DNA from 4 places in the Nocardia sp. NPDC003482 genome. Region 1 is predicted to be linked to each of the others. Evidence: riboswitches for the same ligand, from Rfam matches in the RefSeq annotation. Region 1 holds a riboswitch; each other region holds the start of a gene.
What was found. A riboswitch is a leader RNA that binds a small molecule or an ion and turns the genes downstream of it on or off. The one in region 1 is predicted to bind S-adenosylmethionine.
Positions count from the first base shown of each region.

Region 2: it holds a riboswitch for S-adenosylmethionine, as region 1 does, so the genes downstream of both, ACWDSJ_RS13415 (rhodanese-like domain-containing protein) here and metX (homoserine O-acetyltransferase MetX) in region 1, are expected to answer to the same signal.
Region 3: it holds a riboswitch for S-adenosylmethionine, as region 1 does, so the genes downstream of both, ACWDSJ_RS27460 (aminotransferase class V-fold PLP-dependent enzyme) here and metX (homoserine O-acetyltransferase MetX) in region 1, are expected to answer to the same signal.
Region 4: it holds a riboswitch for S-adenosylmethionine, as region 1 does, so the genes downstream of both, ACWDSJ_RS05035 (amino acid ABC transporter permease) here and metX (homoserine O-acetyltransferase MetX) in region 1, are expected to answer to the same signal.

Region 1 covers NZ_JBSFPI010000014.1:47,952-50,143, forward strand. The annotation lists gene metX (homoserine O-acetyltransferase MetX) at 1-949, opposite strand, end outside; SAM riboswitch class IV at 1,107-1,217, opposite strand; gene ACWDSJ_RS22345 (TetR family transcriptional regulator) at 1,271-1,924, opposite strand; gene ACWDSJ_RS22350 (MFS transporter) at 2,083-2,192, shown strand, end outside.
Region 2 covers NZ_JBSFPI010000007.1:226,161-228,352, reverse strand. The annotation lists gene ACWDSJ_RS13420 (O-succinylhomoserine sulfhydrylase) at 1-563, opposite strand, end outside; gene ACWDSJ_RS13415 (rhodanese-like domain-containing protein) at 560-976, opposite strand; SAM riboswitch class IV at 1,038-1,152, opposite strand; gene ACWDSJ_RS13410 (Rv0361 family membrane protein) at 1,187-1,621, opposite strand; gene ACWDSJ_RS13405 (FAD-dependent oxidoreductase) at 1,849-2,192, shown strand, end outside.
Region 3 covers NZ_JBSFPI010000019.1:126,215-128,406, reverse strand. The annotation lists gene ACWDSJ_RS27460 (aminotransferase class V-fold PLP-dependent enzyme) at 1-1,028, opposite strand, end outside; SAM riboswitch class IV at 1,077-1,190, opposite strand; gene ACWDSJ_RS27455 (LysE family translocator) at 1,241-1,765, shown strand; gene ACWDSJ_RS27450 (flavin reductase family protein) at 1,767-2,192, opposite strand, start outside.
Region 4 covers NZ_JBSFPI010000002.1:398,446-400,637, reverse strand. The annotation lists gene ACWDSJ_RS05040 (amino acid ABC transporter ATP-binding protein) at 1-465, opposite strand, end outside; gene ACWDSJ_RS05035 (amino acid ABC transporter permease) at 462-1,397, opposite strand; SAM riboswitch class I at 1,410-1,503, opposite strand; gene ACWDSJ_RS05030 (SDR family oxidoreductase) at 1,651-2,192, shown strand, end outside.

The DNA.
Region 1 (2,192 bases):
CGATGCACGGGACGGGGGTGGCGGCCAGCGCGGCCTCGATCCCACCGCGGCCGCGGCCGACGTCGTGCCGGTTCATCGCCTCGGTGAGCAGGACGTAGGTGGCGGGGTCGAACCGCTGTACGAGCTTCTCCGCCTGGTACTCCAGGTAGCTCTGCACCGCGTAGCGGCCGCCGTGCCACGGGTCCTCGTCGGCCTGACCGTGATTCTCGAAGCGGTGGTCGAGTTCGAACTCGGTGCGGTAGGTCAGGTGCGCGATGCGGCGGGCGATGCCCATGCCGGTGGTCGGGCGACGGCCGGTGCCGTGGTAGTCGCCGCCCTGCCAATCGGGGTCGGCCTTGATGGCGGCGATCTGCGTGGTCTGGGTGCCGATCTGATCGGCGGTGGCGCGCGGCCCGACGGCCAGCACCAGCGCGGCGCCGACGCGGTTGGGATGGCCGATCATCCACTCCAGTACCCGCATACCGCCCATCGAGCCGCCGACCACGGCGGCCAGCCGCGACACGCCCAGCAGATCGAACAGCGCCACCTCGGCGGTCACCTGATCGCGAATGGAGATCTCGGGAAACCGTGAGCCCCAAGGCTTTCCGTCGGGGGCGAGGGACGCGGGCCCGGTGCTGCCCTTGCAGCCGCCGAGCACATTGGTGGCGATGACACACCACTCGTCGGTGTCCAGCGGCAGACCCGGGCCGACGACGCCGTCCCACCAGCCGGGCAGCGGATGCAGTGCGTCGGGCGCGCCGACCACGTGCGAATCACCGGTCAGGGCGTGCTCGACCAGCACGATGTTGTCCAGGTCGGGCGAGAGCTCGCCCCAGCGCTGCACCGCCAGCTCGACGTCGGGGATCGTCGCGCCGCTCTCCAGGCGCACGTCCCCGATGGCGATCGTCTCCAGACGACCGTCGGCCGGGGGAAGCAGCGCGGCCGCCGAGGTGCTCGATTCGATACTCACGGTCACCGGGCCGCCGCCGTCCGAAGGGCACACACGATGTCGATGGTAACGGTCGGGTTACTCATAGCCTGCTCCTATGGGTCGCCGGACTGGGCTTGCTGGTGTTATCGGACGAGAGCCGACAACAGCAACAGCGCATTCGCGGGGACCTCCTCGATCGTCGCGCTTGCTCCCGACCCTCGGGAGCCCGGTCATCACCCGGAGCACCCCACCGCAACTGGAGGGTTGCCGGCCAGCGAGCCGGGGCTTGGCGCTGGCGCTCATGACCTTTCGAAAATGGTAGCGGATCGGCCGAACCGGACGCGAGACGGTCTCGGCGGCCTAGCCGCGCGCCTGCGCCATCGGTACCGCGCAATGCTGGATGAACTCGGCATAGGCCGCCTTGACGGCGCGAATGTTGGCCTCCGCGGACACGTTCGGGGCGCAGTCCATCGACGGCGTCTCGCATTCCATTCCGGCCCGCATGATCGCGTTCCACGTGCCCGCGATGACGCGCACGGTCAGCGAATCGGGGTCCGCGCCGATGCGCTCTGCGATAGCGGAATGGATCTCGATGGTCTTGGTGTCGGCGATGTCCATACTGCGGGCGCGCACGGTGGCGCTGCTGCGGGTGATCCGCTGCATCTGCTGGAACCACTCGAACGGCGGTTCCGCGCCCGCGAGGCTGTTGGTGACCACGGTCAGGAAGGTGTCGTGCAGGGCGACGAGCTCGTTGCCCGTGACGGGCTGCTTGCGCAGCTCGGCCCCGAGGACCCTGCCCATCTCCTCGATGGGCGCGAGGACGATGTCCTCCTTCAGCTCGAAGTACCGGTTGACCGTGCGCGGCGAGACGTCGGCGGCATCGGCGATCTGCTCGACGGTGGTCGCGTCGAACCCCTGGGCATCGCACAGGCGCAGCGCCACCTCGATGATCCGCCGCCGGGTCTGCTGCTTCTTGCGCTCCCGGAGGCCGAGCTGGGTAGGTGACTCGAGCATGACCCCATCCTATCGCCAACGGCTCTTATTGTGACGAGATACGTCAAATGTCGCACTACGACATTTTTCTCTTGACGCCACTTGGCGGACGGTGACAGGATTGCTGTCACGTTCCAACGACGCGACGGAACTGCTTCTTCCACTCAGGAGTCCCCCTCATGACAGAAACCGGGACCGCAGAACTCGCTCCCACTCAGACCTCGACCGGGTCCAAGAGCCCGACCCGGTGGTGGGCCCTCGGCGTGCTCGCCTTGGCCCAGCTCATGGT
Region 2 (2,192 bases), on a different contig from region 1:
TTCGCGCCCGCGGCGTGCGCGAGGTCGGCGACCCGGCGCACGTCGACGAGGGTCTGCATGGGATTGGAGGGCGTCTCGAAGAACACCGCCCGCGTGGGCTTCGACAGCGCCTCCTCCCACTGCGCGATGTCCTCGCCGTCCACGAACACCGTCTCCACGCCCCAGCGCGGCAGGATCTCGTTGCAGACCACGAAGCACGAGCCGAACAGGCTGCGCGCGGCGACGAGGCGATCGCCGTTGCCCAGCAGCGCGCCGAGCGCGACGAAGACCGCGGCCATCCCGCTGGCGGTCGCGAAACACGCCTCGGCGCCCTCGATCTGCCGCATCCGCTCCTCGAACATGGCGACAGTGGGGTTGCCGTAGCGCGAGTAGACGAAGTGCTCGATATCGCCGGTGAACGCGGCCTCGGCCGCCTCGGCGCTCTCGTAGACGAAGCCGGAGGACAGGTACAGCGCCTCGGCGGTCTCCTCGAATCCGGAGCGGCGCAGCCCGCCGCGCACGCTGATCGTCGCCGGGCCGACGCCCTCGGGCAGGGGACGGTCGAACGCCCCGCCGCTGATCACGACTGCCTCCAGGGCAGGCCGCGGGCGCGCCAGCCCGCGCCGCCGCGATGGCCGTTCGCGTCGAGCGGTCCCTCGAAGCCCTCGAGCACGTTGTAGGCAGGGGTGAAGCCCGCGGCGGTGGCCGCCTCGGCCGCGCCGATGGATCGCTGGCCCGAGCGGCACAGGAAGATCACCGGGGCGTCGTCGGGGCGATCGCCGAGCACCTGCTTCAGCTGATCGACGAAACGCGGATTGCGCGAACCGGTTCCGTCGACCCATTCGATCAGGGCCGTCGGCCGGTCGATTCCGCTGGTGTCGGGTACGCCGACGAACCGCCATTCGGCGTCGGTGCGTACATCGACGAGAACCGCGTTCGCGTTGTCGCGCAACAGGTCCCACGCCTGCTGCGGATCGATGTCACCCGCGTAGCTCATGATCGTGCCTCACCGGGACAGCGGCGACTCTGCTCGTTCATCCGAATCGAACCTCCTCGAGAATCCACGCTTGCCGCGCCGGGATTCGACGCGTGCCAGGTCGTCACCCGGAGCACCCCACCGCGGAGGAGGGTTGCCGGCCAGCGAGCCGGGGCTTGGCGCTGGCGCTCATGACCTCCGAAGCAGAGTGCCTGGTCAGCGGGTCGCATGTCAAACGTTGCAGACGAGCCAATGATCGCCCGCGCGGACCAGGTTCCAGGTCACGGTCCGCTCCCGGCCGTCGACGCGGCTGGTCACCGTGGCCCGCGCGCGGTCGCCGTCGATGACGGTGTCGCGCACGCCCGCGATCTCCACGTGCTTGCCCACCGCGTCCGGTCCGAGCGGCGACTTGGCGGCGTCGAATTCGGCGCAGGCCGTGGTGGCCCGGCGTTTCGCGTCCGAATCCGCTTGCGCGGTCGCGAAATTGCGCGCCGCGATCGCGACCCGGTCGGAATCTGTGACATTGTTCTCAGCCGGGCGCAGCACGGCCAGCAGCACGATGCCGACGATCACCAGCACCGCGAGCACGGCCGCGGCGATGAACGGGACCGGCGAGCGAGTGGTCTCGCGCTGGTCGATCGGAGTCGGCTCGACGGCATCGGTCATGCGCCCATCATCGCCGGTCGCCCCCAGTGTCCGGAATCACACTCGAATTACCCGACGCGGACCGGGAATATCGGCCATAGCTGCCACCGATAGAATCGCTGGAACCCCGAGGCAGCAACGCCGGGGACGCAGGGGCAGGATCCCGGACCGCACGTCAACTTAGCCTAAGCTAAGAAAGACGGCTAAGACATGACGACAGAGTTCTCGACCAGAGGGTGCGCGTAGATATGACCGAACACAGTGCAGCGAACCGCCCACTGCGCATCGCGATCGTGGGCGCCGGACCGGCCGGAATCTACGCCGCCGACGCGTTGATGAAGTCCGACGCCGAGGTGAGCATCGACCTGTTCGAACGGATGCCCGCGCCGTTCGGGCTGATCCGCTACGGCGTGGCGCCGGACCACCCGCGAATCAAGGGGATCATCACCGCCCTGCACAAGGTGCTCGACAAGGAGCAGGTGCGGCTGCTGGGCAACATCGACTACGGCAGCGACATCACCCTCGAGGAGTTGCGCCGGTTCTACGACGCGGTGATCTTCTCCACCGGCGCCAACGCCGACCGCGATCTGCG
Region 3 (2,192 bases), on a different contig from region 1:
CCCGGTTCGAAGCCGTCGACGGTGAACGCGACGATGCCCACGCTGTCGGGGCTGTCCGGCCAGATGCGCAGGAACCGAACGCCCGCAACGGCTTTCAGGCCCGCGCGCAGGCGCTCGGTGAGTTCGCGTTCGTGCTCGAGCACCGCTCGCTCGTCGAGCGCGGCGAGCGCGTCGCAGGCGGCGGCGAGGGCGGCGACGCCGAGCACGTTCGGCGAACCCGCCTCGTGCCGTTGCGGTGCGGGCGCCCAGGCGACCTCGTCGACGCCCACCTCGGTGACCGCGCCGCCCCCGGCCAGATACGGCGGGGCGGCGTCGAGCCAGTCGCGGCGGCCCACCAGCACGCCCGCGCCGAACGGCGCGTACAGCTTGTGGCCCGAGAACGCCAGGTAGTCGATGCCGGTGGCGCACAGGTCGATTCGCCGATGCGGGGCCAGCTGCGCGGCGTCGACGAGCAGCCGCGCGCCGCACTGATGCGCGACGGCGGCCAGCCGATCCAGCGGCAGCACCTCGCCGGTGACGTTCGACGCGCCCGTGACCGCCAGCAGCGCCGCGGGTTTGGCGCACAGCTCGGCCACGACGCGGCGGATGGTCTCCTCCACGGTGTCGGCGGCGGGCACCACGCGGCGGCCGCGGCGGGTCCAGGGCAGGAGGTTGGCGTGGTGCTCGATGTCGAGCACCACGGTGTCGCCGGGCACGCACGCGGCCAGCAGGTTCAGCGCGTCGGTGGTGTTGCGGGTGAACACCACGACCTGATCGTCGGCGCTGTTCAGGAAGCGCGACACCGAACCGCGGGCGGCCTCGTAGCAGTCGGTGGAGATCCGGGAGGCGTACCCCGCGCCGCGGTGCACGCTGGCGTAGTAGGGCAGCAGTTCGGCGATCCGGTCGGTGACCCGTTCGAGGGCGGGGGCGCTGGCGGCGTAGTCGAAATTGGCGTATGCGCGAGTTCCGCCCTGCACCAACGGAACTCGCAGATCACATCCGGAGACGCGGGCGAGGGCGGTGCGGGTCTGTTCGAGTACGGCGGTCATCGAAGAAAATCCCTTCGGCTCAGGGACTCCGGGGGGATCGGTGATCGGAGTCCGCGCTTGCCGCGCCCGGTCGGGCTACGGCCCGGTCGTCACCCGGAGCACCCCACCGCGGAGGAGGGTTGCCGGCCAGCAAGCCGGGGCTTCGCGCTGGCACTCATGACCTTGGTGGAAAAGGCTGGCAGATCGAGGGCCGGGCTGTCAAGAATGGACCGATGAGTGTGTCGGTGCTGCTCGGATTCGTCGGGCTGTGTGTGCTGCTGTCGGTGACGCCGGGACCGGATACGTTCCTGGTGCTGCGGTACGCGCTGGCGGGACGACGACCGGCGATCGCGTCCGGCATCGGTTCCGCGCTGGGCGGCATCGGCTGGGCGATCGTGGTCGCGGCGGGCGTGGCGGCGCTGCTCGAGCAGTCGGCGACGACCTATCGGGTGGTGAAGGTGATCGGCGGAATCTACCTGGTGTACTTGGGGATTCGCACGCTGCTCGCGCGGCGGCGGGCGAACACCGCGACCGCGGCCGAGGCGCCGCGGTCGGTGACGGCGCGGTCGGCGTTCGCCGCGGGCTTGCTGTCGACGATCGAATCCGCCGTCGCCGCAATCGAAATGGTGTTGCTGGCGCTGGCCGCCGCCCGGCTCGCGGGCCTGCTGCGCCGGGAGCGGGTGCGCGATCGGCTCGAACGGCTCAGCGCCGGGGTGCTGGCCGCCCTGGGCATCGGGACGGTGGCCTCGGCGGCCTGAGTCACTCCAGCTCGGCGGGCCGGTGGTAGGCGCCCTGGTAGTACACCAGCGGCGCGCCGACCGGATTGTCGTCGGTGTTGTCGTACACCCGGGTCACCAACCCGACGACGAGCGTGTGATCGCCGATCGGGATGGTTTGCTGCACGGTGGCCCGCACCCAGATCGGGGTGTCGTGCAGCACCGGCTCGCCGGTCTCGAGGGTCGACCACAGCGAGGTGTCGGCGAAGCGTTCCTCCGCCGCGCGCGAGAACCGCCGCGCCAGCGCGTGCTGATGTTCGCCGAGGAAGTGCACGACCACCGAATCGGCCGCGAGCATGGCGGCGAGGCTGGAGGAGGTGTGCGCGATATTGAACGAGATGAGCGGCGGTTGCAGCGACAGCGACGCGAAGGAGCTGGAGGTGAAGCCGACCGGGCCGGTGGCCGCCCC
Region 4 (2,192 bases), on a different contig from region 1:
CTGGCCGCCGGACAGCCGCCGCGGATACTCCCGGGCCTTGTCCGCCAGCCCGACCCGGTCGAGCAGTTCCAGCGCCTCGGCCTCGACCTCGGACCGGCGCCGCCGCTGCGTCGAAACCGGCGCCAGCGCAACGTTTTCCAGCACCGTCAGATGCGGGAACAGATTGAAGTTCTGGAACACGAAGCCGATGCGCGCCCGCTGCCGCAGGATCTCGCGCTCGCTCAGCTCGTGCAGTTTCGCGCCCTTGCGGCGGTAGCCGACCATCTCCCCGGCCACCCGCACCGTGCCCGCGTCGACCTTCTCGAGGTGATTGACCACCCGCAGCAGCGTCGACTTCCCCGAACCCGACGGGCCCAGGATCGCCGTCACCTCGCCGGGCCGCACCGCGAGATCGATCCCGCGCAGCACCTCCTCGGACCCGAAACGTTTACGCACGCCGCGTAATTCGACCGTGTACTCGCTCACCGGCGTTCCCCCGTGATCTCGGTGATCTTGGCGCGCACCCGCTGCCACGGCGTGCGCGGCAGCTCGCGTTGGCTGCCCTTGGCGAAGTGGCGCTCGATGTAGTACTGCGCGACGCTCAGCACGCTGGTGAGCACGATGTACCAGACCGTCGCCACCATCAGCAGCGGCACCACCCGGCCGTTGCGGCCGTAGACGACCTGCACCTGGTAGAACAGCTCCGCGATGGCCATCACCGACACGATCGAGGTGCCCTTGAACAGGCTGATCACCTCGTTGGCCGCGTTGGGCAGGATGCCGCGCATGGCCTGCGGGGCGACGATGGTGAAGAACTGCCGCCGCCACGGCAGGCCCAGCGATTTGGCCGCCTCCAGCTGGCCCGGATCCACGGAAATGATTCCGGCGCGGATGATTTCGGCCGAGTAGGCCGCCTGGTGCAACGCCAGCCCGATCACGGCGGCGGTGAATCCGCTGAGGACGCCGTTGACGTCGAAGCTGAAGAACGCCGGGCCGAACGGGATCCCGATCGACATCCGCTTGTACAGATAGGCGATGTTGAACCAGAACAACAGCTGCACGATCAGCGGGATGGAACGGAACGCCCACACGTACACCCACGCGATGACCTGCAGCACAGGGATTTTCGACAGCCGCGCCACGGCCAGCCAGATGCCGAGCAGGAAGCCGAACAGCGTGCCCCAGAAGGTGAGCTCCACGGTCAGCCGCAGCGCCGCGAGCACCGACGGCGCGGTGAAGTAGCGGGCGAACGTGGACCAGTCCCAACCGGGATTGGTGATCAGCCCGTGCGCGAACTGGGCGACCAGCACCAGCGCGACCGCGCCCACCAGCCAGCGCCAGGGGTGTCGCGTGCGCACGACCGGCAGGGCGTCCTCGGTGGTGTCGGGGACGGAGTCGACAGCGGCCACTGTGGTCATGGGAATCGCGATCCTCCATCGGTCCTGGCGGTAGCACCCGCACCCGGCTCCCGGGGGGTTGCTGCGGTCTCGTCGAGCCAGGTCTCTCAACCGCTCTGGATGGGTGGATTCGAAATTAACGGACGAACGCGGTGGGTGTCTGCCGTCCCGATCAGCGTGAGTCGAACTGTTGGCAGCGCTCGCTGTGTACAACAATGTTCGTAATAGCTAGGGTGTGGAAAACTGTGTGGTTCCACATCGTCCAGGGGAGTTCATGAGGGATCTGACCGATCGGAAATGCCTCGTCACGGGGGCGGCCAGCGGCATCGGCCGGGCCACGGCCGTGGCCGCCGCGCGGGCGGGCGCGCGCGTGCTGCTCACCGACATCGCCGCCGACGGCCTCGCCGAGACGGTCGAGCTGATCCGCGCCTCCGGCGGCGAGGTCCTCGACGCCCACCCGATGGACATCACCGACCACGCGGCCGTCTCGGCCTGGGCGGACCGGGTGCACGCCGAGCACGGCAGCCTCGACGTGGTCATGAACATCGCGGGCATCTCCGCCTGGGGCACGGTGGAGAACCTCGAACACCGGCACTGGCGGTCCATGGTCGAGGTGAATCTGATGGGGCCCATCCACATCATCGAGGCGTTCGTGCCGCCGATGGTGCGCGCCGGGCGGGGCGGGCATCTGGTGAACGTGTCCTCGGCGGCGGGCCTGCTCGCACTGCCCTGGCACGCGGCCTACAGCGCGGCCAAATTCGGGCTGCGCGGGATCTCGGAGGTGCTGCGCTTCGATCTGGAACGGCACGACATCGG